One region of the Geodermatophilus sp. SYSU D01186 genome, then DNA from elsewhere that is predicted to be linked to it. Evidence: predicted binding sites of a transcription regulator. Region 1 holds the regulator's gene; the other holds the start of a gene.
What was found. Region 1 encodes LexA, which represses DNA repair genes until DNA is damaged. Its sites were predicted from a motif close to TCGAACANNTGTTCGA; they were not measured.
Positions count from the first base shown of each region.

Region 2: ACI784_RS13330 (DUF222 domain-containing protein) is a predicted target of LexA. The motif match lies at 2,474-2,489, and genes of this name have one in related genera.

Region 1 is NZ_JBJGYW010000018.1:49,921-54,139, reverse strand. It holds gene ACI784_RS14625 (hypothetical protein) at 153-794, opposite strand; gene ACI784_RS14620 (LysM peptidoglycan-binding domain-containing protein) at 970-1,116, opposite strand; gene lexA (transcriptional repressor LexA) at 1,867-2,616, shown strand; gene ACI784_RS14610 (hypothetical protein) at 2,726-3,718, opposite strand; gene ACI784_RS14605 (phosphatase PAP2 family protein) at 3,762-4,219, opposite strand, start outside.
Region 2 is NZ_JBJGYW010000016.1:28,698-32,916, reverse strand. It holds gene ACI784_RS13345 (alpha-ketoacid dehydrogenase subunit beta) at 1-419, opposite strand, end outside; gene pdhA (pyruvate dehydrogenase (acetyl-transferring) E1 component subunit alpha) at 416-1,558, opposite strand; gene ACI784_RS13335 (Lrp/AsnC family transcriptional regulator) at 1,773-2,246, shown strand; gene ACI784_RS13330 (DUF222 domain-containing protein) at 2,504-3,715, shown strand; gene ACI784_RS13325 (DUF3253 domain-containing protein) at 3,834-4,085, opposite strand.

The sequences.
Region 1 (4,219 bases):
CAGCGGCGCGGGCAGGTGTAGGGCGTGTCGCTCCGTGAGCGCCGCGGACACCGCGGCGGACGACCTCTGCAACCGTCGGGGCCGGCTCCGGACCCAGGCCCGGAGACCCGAGTCGGGCCCGTGAGCCCGGAGTCAGCCGCGCAGGCCCGCGCTCAGGTGCGGACGGACCCGTCGGGCCGCGGGATGCGCGGACGCGGGACCCGGTCGCCCAGCCGCAGGGGACGGGTCAGGCAGTCGAGCTCGGCTCGCTGCGCCGGCATCGCCGCCGTCGCGGCTCCCGGGCGCGACTCACCCTCGTCCACACGATCGTCGGCGGCACGGTGCCGGCCGATGACGGCCGGGGCGCGGTGCCGGCCGGTGACGTCGGCACGGACCGCAGACTGCTCGGCGGTGACGTCGCCGCCGTGACGCCGGCGGCGGCGCGGCGGCTCCGCACCGGTCGGCGCCGCACCGTCGGCACCCGGCCCGGCGCCGGCGACACCGGCGACCAGCCGCTCACGGGCGGCAGCGCGCGTCCACGACACCGTCGAAGACGCAGCGGGGACGACGGGCCCCGGCCGGGAGCCCACCGAAGCCGGCACCTGTGACTGGGGCAGGCGCAGCTCGGCCAGGTCGGTCCACGACTCGTGCACCACGCCGGCGACGGTGACGCGCACCCGGACCTCGCAGGCACCACCCGAGTCGTGCCGCCAGCCCAGGATCACCCCGGGCCTCCAGGCGCCGTCCACGTGGACCTCGACGCCCTGCGACTGCTCGGTGAAGACCGCTTCCCGGCGGACCGACATCCCTGACACGTCGACGACCGTAGGTCGCGCGACGACCACCGACCGTGAGCGACCGGGCGCGCAGGCTTGACGAACATGAGGCGCGCCTCTTGTCGCTCCCTGGCCCCGCGGCTCCGTCGCCGCAGGTCGGCGCCCGGTCCACCCCGGGCGCCGGGGCCCAGGGCCGCCCGGCGGAGCTGCTCACTCAGGGCAGTCGCAGGACCTGACCAGGGATGACCACGGCGCCGTCGAGGTCGTTCAGTTCCTCGATCGCGTCGACAACGGCGCGGACGTCCTGGTCGTCACCCGCGACGTCGGTGGCGATGGACCACACGGTCTGCCCCGACTGCACGACGACACTGCGCTCACCCGCGAGCCGGAGGTCGTTCGACCCCCCGCCCAGCAGGGGTGCGAGCCAGGATCCCAGGGCCAGCCCGACACCGAGCGCCAGGACCACCGACAGGCGGCGGGCCCGCCGGGTCAGTCGCAGACCGGTGCGCGCCGGCCGCTCCGCACGGCCACACCCACCCCGCACCGGACGACTCGACGGCGACGGGGTCACGCCCGTCGGCGCGGGTCGCGCCGGCCCCGGCACGCCCAGGCGGCCGGTACCCGCCGCGCGGGGCCGGACGCCCCCGGCCACGGCCGATCGCGCCGACCCGCTCGCCGGCCGAGCCGGTGCGGCTGGTCGCGCCGACCCGCTCGCCGGCCGAGCAGACGTGGCCGGTCGCGGGGACCCGGTCGCCGGCCGCGCCGTTCCGGCCCGCGACGGGGCCGGGGACACGACTGCCCGCCGCGGGGAGCCCGGCTCGCGGGGGGACGGGACTGCCCGCAGACGGGGCCGCCACGGCACCTGAACCGCGTCGTCGAACTCCAGCACCGCACGCTGCACGCCTGTCACGACCACTCCTCTCGCCGAGCCCCGGACCGTCGAACGCGTGTTCGATCCGAACGTCTGTTCGATGTCTACCGGATGGCTCCGACGAAAGCCACACCACCCCGCCCCCACTTCGAACACGTGTTTGATCGGGCGCGTCCGGCGCGCTACGGTCGGTCCGGAAGGACGAGACGCGCTGCATGGGCAGCCGGCGAGGAGGCGACGGTGGCGGAGAAGAGTGGGACGTCGGGGAGCCGCCGGAGGACGCCGGCCCCGCCGGCGACCACCGGGACGGCAGCCGTGCGCACGTTCCCCGACCGGGGCGAGGCCGGCGACGGCCTGACCCAGCGTCAGCGGCGCGTGCTCGAGGTCATCCGCGACTCCATCGAGCGCCGCGGCTACCCGCCCTCGGTGCGCGAGATCGGTGAGGCCGTCGGGCTCTCCTCCGCCTCCTCGGTCGCCCACCAGCTGACCGTGCTGCAGAAGAAGGGCTGGCTGCGCCGCGACCCGAACCGGCCCCGGGCTCTCGACGTCCGCCTGCCCGGTGACACCGCCGTGGAGGTCCCGCAGCCGGCCGCCGCCGGGTCCGACGAGACCCCGGCCCCGACGTACGTGCCGCTGGTCGGGCGGATCGCCGCCGGTGGCCCGGTCCTGGCCGAGCAGGCGGTGGAGGACGTGTTCCCCCTGCCCCGCGAACTGGTCGGCGAGGGCACACTGTTCATGCTCAAGGTCGCCGGTGACTCGATGGTGGAGGCGGCCATCTGTGACGGCGACTGGGTCGTCGTGCGCCAGCAGCCGACCGCCGAGAACGGCGAGATCGTCGCCGCGATGCTCGACGGCGAGGCGACGGTGAAGACCTACAAGCGCCGCGACGGGCACGTGTGGCTGCTGCCGCACAACCCGGCGTACGAGCCCATCCCCGGCGACGACGCCACCATCCTCGGCCGCGTCGTCACGGTGCTGCGCCGGGTGTGATCCCTCGGTCCGCCGGGGCCTGACGGTCCTGGCGGACCGGCCCACGGGAGCCGTGCCCCGTCCTCGCGCGCGGTCTGCCCGGCCGCAGTGGAGCGCCCCCGGATACGGCTCAGGTGCGGCGGCGCAGCTTCCCGCCCACCCACACGACAGCGGTGGCCACCAGGGCGGCGACCAGTGCGGCCGGCACCAGCGGGATGCCGCCGTCGGAGGCGGTCAGCAGGCCCGGCAGGGGGCCGCTCGACGACTCCGACGCCGTAGCCGGACCGCCGGCGGCCTGCTCGGCCGCGATCGGCACGACGGTCACGTCGCCGGGCACCCCCTCGCCCGCCACGAGGACCCCGCTGCCGTCCGCGGTGAAGCTGATCGCCTCCCCCTGGGGCGCGTCGGGCAGCGCCATCCGCACCGGCTCCCCCGCGAGGGCGCCGGCGACGTCGGAGCCCGACAGGGGCCACACGTAGGCGTCGGTGTACGTCCGCAGCGCCACGTGGCTCCCGTCGGCCGACACCGCTCCCCCGGTGACCATGAGCTGACCTGCGCGGCCGACCGGCCCACCGGTGGTCCCGGTGAGCGTGAACTCCACGCCGCCCACCTCGGTGAGCGCCACCGTCCCCGACTCGACCAGTGCGGTCACCGGGCGGTACACCTTGCTCGCGCCCAGCACCTCCTTGGAGACGAGGTAGGGCATGCCGTCGGGAGCCAGCAGGAGCGCCTCGACGTCCCGGGCTCCCTCGGGATAGCTGAGCCGGTAGACCGCGGTGCTGCCGTCGGGCCGCAACGCGAGCAGGGCCACGGTGTCGCGGGTGCCCTGGTTGTCGCCGGTGTCGGCCAGCCAGACCGTGCCGTCGGCGGCGAGGGCGAGGTCCTCGGGGTCGTAGGGGTCCACCGCCGCGCTGCGCACCGTGAGCACCCGGCAGGTGGCGTCCAGGACGTACACGTCGAGCTGGTCGCCGCCGTCGTTGATGGCGAGCATCCGGTCACCGACCACGACCAGGCCGGACAACTCCGGCAGTCGCGGGTCGGTGATCTGGCACTGCGTCGACGGGCCCGGCGCCGCGGCGTCCTCGGCGGACGCCGGCAGGGCGGTACCGAGGACGAGCGTCACCGCGAGGGCTGCCCCTGCTGCCAGACGTCGCCCTCCGGCACCGCTACACGGACGGCCGGCCAGCTCGGGCACCCACCCAGCGTGACAGCACGACTGCGTCCAGCCCGTGAACCACGCCCAACAGCAGGATGCCGACCGCCGCTCCCACGACGGCGTCGGTGACCCAGTGGAAGTCCAGCGAGACCATCGCCACCCCGGTCGCCACGGGACCGGCGACGCTGAGCAGCCGGAAGGTCCGCTGGACGGCGGGGGCGAGCCGGAACTCGACGGCCTGCCAGCGGGCCACACCCCACATGAGGACGGCGTTGGCGACGTGGCCGGAGGGATAGGACGCGCCGTCCCGGTAGAAGAACGACCCCGGGTAGGCCGGTGCGGTGCGGCCGGTCCCGTACTTGAAGCCGTAGACGACGACCGTGAGCAGGGCGAGGGCGACCAGCACGCGCAGCAGCGGGACGACGGTGCGCCGGCGCACCACGAGGTGGGCGACGAGGCCGGCCAGGA
Region 2 (4,219 bases), on a different contig from region 1:
TGCGCGAAGTACGCCTCCGGGCTCTCGCTGTGGTGCTCGACCGCGCCGATGCCGCCGCCGAAGGGGATGCGGATGACGATCGGCATGGTCAGCTTCCCGCGGGAGCGCGCGTGGATCTTGGCGACCTGGGTGACGATCTGGTTGTAGGCGGGGAAGACGAAGCCGTCGAACTGGATCTCGCAGACCGGCCGGTAGCCGCGCATGGCCAGGCCGACCGCGGTGCCGAGGATGCCGGCCTCGGCCAGCGGGGTGTCGACGACGCGGTCCTCGCCGAAGTCCTTCTGCAGGCCGTCGGTGATGCGGAAGACGCCGCCGAGCCGGCCGATGTCCTCGCCCATGAGCAGGACCTTGGCGTCGTCCTCCATGGCCTTGCGCAGGCCGAGGTTGAGCGCCTTGCCGATGGTGAGCGTCTGCGTCATCGCTCCTCGCCCCCCTCGAAGCTCGCCTGGTACGCCTCGAACTCCGCCTGCTGGGCGGCCAGGTGCGGCGTCTGCTCGGCGTAGACCTGGTCGAAGATGGCCGAGCCGGGCGGGTCGGGCATCTCGACGGTGCCGCGGCGGATGCGCACGGCGAGCTCGTCGGCCTCGGCCTCGACCGAGTCGAAGAAGGCGGCGTCGGCCGCGCCGGAGCGCGACAGGTACGCCTTGAGCCGGGCGATCGGGTCGCGCAGCTTCCACTCCTCCAGCTCGCTGGCCAGGCGGTAGCGGGTGGGGTCGTCGGAGGTGGTGTGCGCGCCCATGCGGTAGGTGAACGCCTCGATGAACGTGGGGCCCTGCCCCTCGCGGGCGGCCTGCAGGGCCGCCCTGGTCACGGCGAGGACGGCGAGGACGTCGTTGCCGTCGACCCGGACGCCGGGGAAGCCGCAGCCGGCCGCCCGCTGGTAGAGCGGCACCCGCGACTGGCGCTCCAGGGGCACGCTGATCGCGTACTGGTTGTTCTGGCAGAAGAAGACGACGGGGGCGGAGAAGCTGGCCGCCCAGATCATCGCCTCGTTGACCTCGCCCTGGCTGGTCGCGCCGTCGCCGAGGAAGGCGATGGTCGCGGTCTCCGCACCGTCGCGCTGCAGGCCCATCGCGTAGCCGGTGGCGTGCAGGGTCTGCGCGCCGATGACGACGGTGTAGAGGTTGAAGCCGGTGGCGACCGGGTCCCAGCCGCCGTTGTCGACGCCGCGGAACAGGCTGATGACGTCCAGCGGGTCGACCCCGCGGGTCCACGCCACCCCGTGCTCGCGGTAGGTGGGGAAGGCCATGTCGTCGGGCTGCAGCGCGCGGCCGGCGCCGATCTGGGCGGCCTCCTGGCCGAGCAGCGAGGCCCAGATGCCCAGCTCGCCCTGCCGCTGCAGCGCGGTGGCCTCGACGTCCCACCGGCGGACCAGCACCAGGTCGCGGTAGAGGCCGCACATCTCGTCGGGCGCGAGGTCGAGGGAGTACCCGGGGTGCTCGACCCGCTCACCCTCCGGCGTCAGGAGCTGCACCAGGTCGGGCTGCTGCGGCAGGTGGGGCGCCTCGGCCCCGGGGACGGGGTCGACCACCTCGGTGGTCGCGCTCGACACGCTCACGCACTCACTCCTCCGTCGACCGGGCCGCCGGGGTCGCCGGCCGTGCTCGGTGGTGGACGCCTCGTGGCACCGGGGTGTGGCGCCACTCACACATCGTGGCACGTCCCCCGCCCTGGCGAGAAGATCACCGCTCCGCCGGGATGCGCAAGGGGCGTCCCACCTGGTGCGCAGATTGCTCGGTACTAGGACGTCCTCGCATGTCAGACTGAGCACCGTGCCGGTCCTCGACGCCACCGACGCCCGCCTGTTGCGGGCCCTGACCGAGGACCCCCGCGCCACCGTCATGGCGCTCTCGCAGAAGCTCGGCCTCGCGCGCAACACCGTGCAGGCGCGCCTGGCCCGGCTCGAGAGCAGCGGCGCCCTGGCCCCGTTCGACGCCCGGGTGCAGCCCGAGTCGCTGGGCTACCGGCTCGGCGCGTACGTCACCGTCCAGGTGGTGCAACGCAGCCTGGCCGACGTCGGGGACGCGCTCGCCCACATCCCCGAGGTGCTGGAGGTGACGGCGCTGTCCGGGGTGGCCGATCTCCTGGTGCGGGTCGTGGCCACCGACGCCGACGACCTGTGGCGGATCACCGAGCGGGTGCTCGCCATCCCGGGCGTCCAGCGCACCGACACCGCGCTCGCCCTGCGCCGGCTGGTCGACCACCGGATGGCCCCCCTGCTGGACCGGACCGCCGGCGCCGACTGAGCCTGCCGGTCGTCACCCCGCACCCCGGGACATCCCGCACTCGCCCGGCCACCCGCTTCGCATCGCCGACAGGCGCCCCGGTGAGACGTTCCCGCCGTGCGCCGCACCTGACTTCGCCTCTGGAGGCCAGCCGATCGGCCCCACTTGCGCAAGGGGGCTCCGCGATCTGTGGACAGCGCTCTGAACTGGGAATTCAGGTGGTTAGGGGTCTCCTGCGGCGGTAGACTTCGAACATCTGATCGAAGGTGAGAGGTGTCGTGGACGGCTTGCCGTCGGTGCTCGACGCCGTGGTCGGTGAGGAGCTGGCGCCGCTGGGCGCGGCGGAGTTGCTGGACCGGCTGCGCGGGTTGCTGGCTGCGTCGAACCGGCTGGCGGCGGAGGTCGCCCGCACCGTGCGGGCGTGCGAGGTGAGCGGGGCGGCCGAGCACGACGGGCTGAAGAGCATGCAGTCGTGGCTGCGGGGGCACGGGCGGTTGTCGCCGGCCGAGGCCGGGCGGGTGGTGCGCAACGGCCGCGCCCTGGTCCAGCTGTCGGCGGTGGCCGCGGCGTGCGCCGACGGGCACGTCAGCGCCGAGCAGGTCGCCGTCATCGCCCCGATCACCAAGGACGACCGGCTGGCCGCCGCCGTCGAGCAGGGCGTGGACCTGGCCGAGGTGGACGGGGTGCTGGCCGGGGTGGCCGCGGGCCGTCCTTACACCGTGCTGCGGCGGGTGGTCGGCCACTACCTGGCCCGGCTGGAGCCCGACGGGGCCGAGCCCGATCCCACCGAGGCCCGCGCGGTGTGGCTCGCCCGGCACGCCGACGGCGGCCTCACCGCCCGGGTCGAGCTCGACGCCGTGGGCGGGGAGAGGTTCTGCACCGCGCTGGAGGCCCTGGTGCAGGCCGGCCGCGGCGCCGGGGATCTGCGGACCCGCGCCCAGCAGCTCGGGGATGCGCTGGTGCAGCTGTGCGACCTGCAGCTGGCCACCGGCGGGCTGCCGGTGCTGCGTACCGTCAAGCCGCAGGTGATGGTGCGCATCGACCTGGCCGACCTGATTGACCCGAAGGCCGCCCCCGGCGCCGGGGAGACCGGCTTCGGGACCGCGATCTCCGCCGCCCGCGCCCGGTGGCTGGCCTGCGACGCGGCCGTCTCCCGGATCGTGATGACCCCCGACGGCACCCCACTCGACCTCGGCCGGGACAAACGCGTCGTGCCCCCACACCTGCGCAAGGCGGTGGAGGCCCGCGACCGGGGATGTGTGTTCACCGGCTGCCAGGCGCCCACCTTCTGGTGCGACGTCCACCATGTCGTGGAGTGGATCAACGGCGGCGAGACGTCACTGCAGAACTCCGCGTTGCTGTGCGAACGCCACCACACCAAGGTCCACCACGGCTTCCGCGTGCACCGCCAACCCGACGGCCACTGGCGCACCTGGCGACCCGACGGCACCGAGATCGTGATCGGCCCACCCCTGCTCACCGCCGCATGACACCGCCGACGCGGACAGCGCCAACCGGCGTGCCCCGGCACGGGTCGGGCGCCGGGAGACGAGGCGCGGCGCTGGCGGTGCGGGCTCGAGGCAGTACCCCGGGATCCGCCGCGGCGGACTACTGCGGCCGGCGCACCCGCACGGGTCCGCGGGCGGTGGCGACCTCCACGACCGCGCCGCCCTGGGTCACCTCCGCGCGGCCGGCGGCGGCCAGGCGGCCCGCGGCAGCCCGGGCGGCGGGCATGAGGTCGCGCCAGCCGGCGGCGTCGACAGCGCGGGCGGCCTCCGAGGGGCAGATGGAGGCGCCGGCCCGCCGGGCGTCGAGCAGGTCCTCGATCGTGCGTTCCAGCCGCGCGTCGACGTCCTCCACACCGGACAGCGTGCGGGGCGATCCACGCCTCCGCCACTGGCCGACGAGGGTCACACGCGGGACGCTGCCGTCGTGCGCCGCGCGACGACCTGCTGCTCGCGGCCATGGTGCTGCTCACGACCGGGTGGGTCCTG